2 regions of the Paenibacillus apis genome follow, and region 1 is predicted to be linked to the other one. Evidence: riboswitches for the same ligand, from Rfam matches in the RefSeq annotation. Region 1 holds a riboswitch; the other holds the start of a gene.
The links. A riboswitch is a leader RNA that binds a small molecule or an ion and turns the genes downstream of it on or off. The one in region 1 is predicted to bind FMN.
Positions count from the first base shown of each region.

Region 2: another riboswitch for FMN. It lies ahead of KI362_RS13960 (DMT family transporter); the one in region 1 lies ahead of ribD (bifunctional diaminohydroxyphosphoribosylaminopyrimidine deaminase/5-amino-6-(5-phosphoribosylamino)uracil reductase RibD).

Region 1 is NZ_BORS01000008.1:167,125-170,305, reverse strand. It holds gene KI362_RS13350 (beta-L-arabinofuranosidase domain-containing protein) at 1-578, shown strand, start outside; FMN riboswitch at 947-1,114, shown strand; gene ribD (bifunctional diaminohydroxyphosphoribosylaminopyrimidine deaminase/5-amino-6-(5-phosphoribosylamino)uracil reductase RibD) at 1,312-2,442, shown strand; gene ribE (riboflavin synthase) at 2,423-3,100, shown strand; gene KI362_RS13335 (bifunctional 3,4-dihydroxy-2-butanone-4-phosphate synthase/GTP cyclohydrolase II) at 3,137-3,181, shown strand, end outside.
Region 2 is NZ_BORS01000009.1:41,091-44,271, reverse strand. It holds gene KI362_RS13970 (methionine ABC transporter permease) at 1-630, shown strand, start outside; gene KI362_RS13965 (MetQ/NlpA family ABC transporter substrate-binding protein) at 681-1,565, shown strand; FMN riboswitch at 1,758-1,915, shown strand; gene KI362_RS13960 (DMT family transporter) at 2,041-3,012, shown strand.

The sequences.
Region 1 (3,181 bases):
TAGAAAACCATTTCAAATATCAGGAAAGCATTTATTTCCATGACCAGGACAACTTGTTCGTCAATCTGTATATACCGTCCGCTTTGTCGTGGAAAGAGAAAGGTGTTACCGTTACCCAAAAAAGGATTAGAGGCGAAAATGGTGAAACGGTACAGTTTTATATTAATGGCGGGAAAGAAGAATTCAGCATTCGTTTTAGAATTCCCGAATGGGCGGAGAGCTCCATCGCCGTTAAGATCAATGATGTTCTAATTACTCCAGACATTGTGGATGGGTATATTCAAATTAAACAAACATGGGAACGCGATCAAGTAGAACTTATCATACCTTTTGGTTTAAGATTGGAAAGTACGCCGGATGATAACCGAATCAAAAGCGTATTCTACGGGCCTTATGCTTTGGCGGCAATCCATGAAGGTGAGGATTTCATTACATGGCCTTTCGGCGAAGAACAATTCGTGCAACGCATGAGAACAGCAGAAGGGGACTTAAATTTCTCCCTGAATGGCATACGTTTTGCTCCACTGTATCAAATCCAAGATCAGCGATATCATATGTATTTTAAGTTCACGGAGTAAACGTTTATCCGGAAATCCGTAGAGCCAAGACTTCCGAAGCGAAGTTTTGGCTCTATTTTTGCATTGAAGGAGACTAGAAGCCCCTGCTCTCCATTTGGCAGAAAGGCGAAATTGCATGGTTTACAACCGCTTGTTTGGTGTTTATTAACAACCCCAAAAGTCTTATTACGAGGGGGCAGGCTGCTTGACGAATTGTGGGACGCGGCGGGAGTCCTTGCATTTTTCAATTTGTGGTGGTACCATTACCGCAGAGCCTATGATAGTATTGGTCGGATCGTGGTAGGATTTTGGCGGGAAACAGTCTATAACAAAACTACTATTACTGATCGCAAACGTAAAATGTTGTCATGGGAGACAATTCAATAAGCAGCATCCTTCGGGGCAGGGTGAAATTCCCTACCGACGGTGATGGCGCCAGAAGCATGAAGATGGACGGCGCACAAGTCCGTGACCTGTATACAGCACTTGGAGTTGTATATGGCTGAGCCGGTGAGATTCCGGGACCGACAGTATAGTCTGGATGGGAGAAGGAGACGCATCAACGAAGCACATCGTTTTTTTTGTATATGTGTAGTTAAGTTGAAGTGTAGATTATTGCTGGAAAGTTCTGTTTTTCACATAGTGGAAAAGGGACATTCCTGACGATAGTTTATTTGCGTACACTCACTCTCAACCCTGCCGGATGCCGGCAGGTTTTTTTGTGCTATTACACATGAACGAAGGAGGTGGAAATGTGATCGGACTGAATGACGAGTACTATATGGAGCTGGCGATTCAAATGGCCGAGCGGACGCAAGGACAAACAGGCGTTAATCCCGTCGTCGGCGCTGTGGTCGTCAAGGATGGGGCAGTGATAGGTATGGGAGCGCATCTGCAGCGAGGAACGCCTCATGCTGAGGTGCACGCGTTGAATATGGCTGGGAGTGCAGCTGCTGGCAGCACAGTATATGTCACGCTGGAGCCCTGCAGTCATCATGGATTGACCCCACCCTGTGCTGAGCGACTTGTCCACGGACAGGTAGCTCGTGTGGTTGTTGCTTGTGAGGATCCCAACCCGCAGGTTGCCGGCCGGGGAATTAAGCTCCTTGAAGAGGCAGGCATTACGGTCGAGGTAGGTGTTCTGAAGGAACGCGCGATCAAGCTGAACCGTTTCTTTAACAAATTCATTACTACGGGCATGCCCTATGTGACAGTTAAGACAGCCTGCACCTTGGACGGCAAGATTGCTTCTCGAAGCGGGGACAGCAAATGGATCAGCAATGAAGCAGCGAGAGCGTTAGTGCATACCATGCGGCACCGTCATCAGGCTATTATGGTAGGCGCAGGGACGGTGGCGGCGGATGATCCGCAGTTAACGACCCGACTGGAGGTTCCGGGTATTCAGCCGATCCGGATTATCGCTGACTCCAAGCTGTCTATGCCTTCAGAGAGCCGTGTATTAAATGACGGTCTTGCCCACACCATAGTGCTGACGACTGAAGAAGCCGATCAAGCTCGCGTGAAGGTGCTGCAGGACCGGGAGATTGAGGTTCTGATCTGCGGAGCAGGTCCTCGGGTTGATCTGAACCTAGCCTTGAAGCAATTGGGAGCACGGGGGATCTCTTCGATCCTGGTGGAGGGAGGCGGTCGCCTCAACGGCTCGCTATTGGAGCTGGGCCTGGTGGATGAGATGATTCTATTCCTCGCGCCGAAGCTGATTGGGGGATTTCAAGCGCCGGGGGCGTTCACCTTTGCGGGCTGGGATCGCATGGAGGATGGTATCCGGCTCAAGGATCTTGAGGTGGAAATGATCGGCGGCGACAACATTTGCGTAAGAGGGATCCCTGAGCGAAAGGAGGAGAACCGTGTTTACGGGACTGGTTGAAGAAGTAGGAACGATGAAGAGTATTGGGCGCAAGGGGGAAGCGATGCTTCTGGGAATTTCAGGAACGGTTGTGACTGAAGGGTTGAAGCTCGGCGACAGTATTGCGGTAAACGGGGTATGCCTCACGGCCGTCTCTTTTGATAAGGGACACTTCACCGTGGATGTGATGCCGCAGACCTATCGTCATTCCAATCTGAAGGAGCTAAGACCGGGCAGTCCGGTGAATCTGGAACGTGCCATGGCGGCAAACGGACGCTTCGGCGGACATATTGTCCAGGGCCATGTTGATGGAACTGGAAAGATTACCCGAATCCAGCGGGACCAGAATGCGGTGATCTACGAAATTGCGCCTCTTGATGAAAGTATATTCAGATATATTATCCCTCAAGGCTCAATAGCAATCGACGGTATCAGCCTAACGGTCACTATGGTTGAGCATGGCGGGTTTGGAGTGTCGATCATTCCGCATACGCTGGCTGAGACGGCGCTTGTCCATAAACGGGAGGGCGATACGGTAAATCTGGAATGCGACTGTATCGGTAAATATGTAGAGCATTTACTTAAGTACGGCAGAATGAACGGAAGCGGCGGTGCCCCTGATCGCCGAACCGAATCGGCCATTGATATGTCCTTTTTGAATTCTCATGGATTTGTATAAGTCGAGATCAAGAATGGATTGGAAGGAGATGCAGAGATGAGTGATATACAGCTGGACCGAGTTGAGGAAGCGATCTACGAG
Region 2 (3,181 bases), on a different contig from region 1:
ATCGCCGAGGCCATTTCGGAGACGCTCATGATGGTGGGCATTTCCTTGGCCGCCGCAATTCTGCTGGGCTTGCCCCTGGGCGTTCTTCTCTTTTTCTCGGCAAAGGGACAGCTGTATGAGAACCGTTTCTGGAACCAAGTATTGAACGGCTTTGTAAACATTATTCGTTCCTTTCCCTTTTTGTTATTCGTTGTATTTATGATCCCGGTAACCCGGTGGCTGGTAGGCACTGCGATCGGTACCCTTGCTGCTTCTGTCCCGCTGGCCGTTGTATCGCTGGCGATCTATTCCCGTCAGGTGGAGCAAGCGCTCCATGATGTTCCCCGCGGCATATTGGAAGCCGCCCGGGCGATGGGGGCTACGCGTCTGCAGATCATGTTCAAGTTTCTGCTGGTCGAAGCACGGTCCGGTCTGATTCTTGGACTGACCAACTCCATGATCAGCTTCATCTCTTACTCGACGGTGATGGGGGTGGTCGGCGGAGGCGGGGTTGGAGATTTTGCGATTCGCTATGGCTATCAGCGCTTCGAGACGGAACTGATGCTGGCGGTTATTCTGCTCATGATTGTGATCGTTCAGTTTATTCAGTTGTTCGGGAGCTTGTTGTCCCGCTGGCTGGATAAGCGATAAATAACAAGCTGAAAGCTTGGAAATTAAAGAATAGTGGGAGGATGTTGATGATGAAGCATACTGGAACAAGAAGAGGGTCTAAAGGGTGGATAGCGGCATTGATGGTGGTTCTGATGCTGATCAGTGCGGGCTGTGCCAAGAGTAACACCTCCGGAGCGGCTGAACCGGACACAAGCTCGAATGCAGGAAACGAAGGCACGGCAGTGGAGCAGGAGGTCACCCTGAAAGTAGCTACTTTAATTCCGCCAATGACGGATATGCTTGAATTAATCAAGCCGCTGCTTAAGGAGGACGGCATTAATCTGGAGCTTGTTGTGCTGTCCGATAATGTTCAGCCCAATGATGCCTTGGCTGACAAGGAAGTGGATGCGAACTTCTTCCAGCATGTGCCCTACATGAAGGAATACAATGCAAGCAAGGGCTCTAATCTGGTGGCCATTCAGCCGATTTATCACGCTGTCTACGGCGTTTACTCGAAGCGCTATAAGAGCATGGACGAGTTGCCGGATGGAGCGGTAGTTGCCGTTGCCAACGATTCAACGAATCTGGGACGGTCGCTTGTTATGCTGGACAAGGCGGGATACATCAAGCTGAAGGACGGGGTTGGCATTAAAGCTACCGTTGCTGATGTTACCGAAAATCCTCACAACTTTAAATTTGAAGAGGTCGATCTTCTGATGTTGGCCAGAATGCTGGATGATGCAGATATCGCGCTTATGACACCAGCCTATGCAAGTCCATTAGGGCTGACTCCCAAGAAGGATGCACTCTTGACGGAGACGACGGAATCCGAGTTCGCAATTACACTTGTTGCCCGTGAAGATAACAAGGATTCAGAGCCGATCCGCAAGCTGGCAGAGCGTCTGTCGGGACCGGAAGTGAAGCAATTCCTGGAGGACAATTACAGTGAAATTGCGATTCCGGCATTCGAATAGAGCGGTCGGCATCAGGATTCATGGAAATAGAGGGTTCCATTCTGCCATGAAAATGATATAATGTAAACATGATTTCATTTTCATGAAAAGACAGAAACAAAATGCGCAGCGCTTGTGATTTTTGTTACAGAGGAACACAAAACGTCGCAGTACTATGAAATCAGCTTAACAAACAATAAAATTCAAATGAATATGGATCTTCGGGGTAAGGTGAAATTCCTGACCGGCGGTGATTGTTATCTGCGGATAACACGAGCCCGCGACTCTCCAGTCTATCTAACGATGAGATTGGCGACTGATCTGGTGAAATTCCAGAGCCGACGGTAAAGTCCGGATGGGAGAAGATCAAAGATAGGCGTGCATGCCCGTTAGCGGGCTTTGCCATGCTTATTTGATCAGCCCCCGAATGTTGACTCAGGTCAATGTCGGGGGTTTTCTGCGAGAGACCCCATATTCAGACAGAGGAGCAGGGAATATGGATAATGCATCAAGTGTAAGACTGCAAGGAAGTTCACCTTTAACCGTAACAGGTTCGCGTTCAAAGAGCGGATTCTGGCTGGTTGTGCTGGGAGCGGCCCTTTGGGGTGTGGATCCGTTATTCCGGATCATTCTGCTAGATTATATTACGTCGGCTCAATTGGTTCTGCTCGAGCATGCCATCATTGGGGTCATTGCGGCACCGATCCTGTGGAAGAACCGACGGGAGCTGCTGGGCTTGAAATGGAAGCAAGCGGGTGCCCTGCTGTTCATCTCCTGGGGCGGCTCAGCCATCGCTACAATCCTGTTCACGAAAGCCCTGGAGGGCGGCAATTTTAACGCGGTATTGCTGCTGCAGAAGATGCAGCCGTTGTTTGCAATCATTCTTGCCAGATTATTATTGAAGGAATCACTGCCGAAGCATTTCTCGTCTCTGCTCACTGTAGCCATCATCGGCACGTATTTTCTGACATTCGGCTTTACGATTCCTTTCGGTCATTGGAACGAGTTCATTCAAGTCGGCAGCCTGTTATCGCTGGGTGCTGCGGCATTTTGGGGCGGCTCGACGGTGATGGGGAGATTGATGGTCGGTCAGATGAAGTATGAGACCGTGACCGCACTCCGCTTCATTTTGGCGCTTCCGCTGCTGCTCGCAATTACCTGGAATGAAGGAGTGGCATGGAGCTTTCCAAGCAGTACATCGGGAATTGCAGGCTTTTCCTTGAATCTGCTGGGGCAGGCATTATTGCCGGGACTGTTGAGCTTGTTGGTGTATTATAAAGGTCTGACAACGACTAAAGCATCGGTGGCTACTCTTGCGGAATTAAGCTTCCCGATGGTTGGTGTGCTTGTGAACTGGCTCGCATTTCAGGAAAAGATTACTGTGGCGCAAGCGGTCGGCTTCCTGTTGATCTGGACGGTGCTGTTTGTAATTTCCAGACAAAGCAAGCCTGCAACAGTCCAGTCCTGATTGCCCCTTATAATATATAGTAATTCTACGTTTCTAACCAGAAGCGGCCTTGTCTTGAAAGCAGACGGGGCCGCTTTTTGTATTTTCAAAATCCATTCGAAAAAGCAGGCTTTTTCTGGTATTATACAGAGCAAGGTTGAAGCCGAATGGCTTATCCGGCCAACATTAA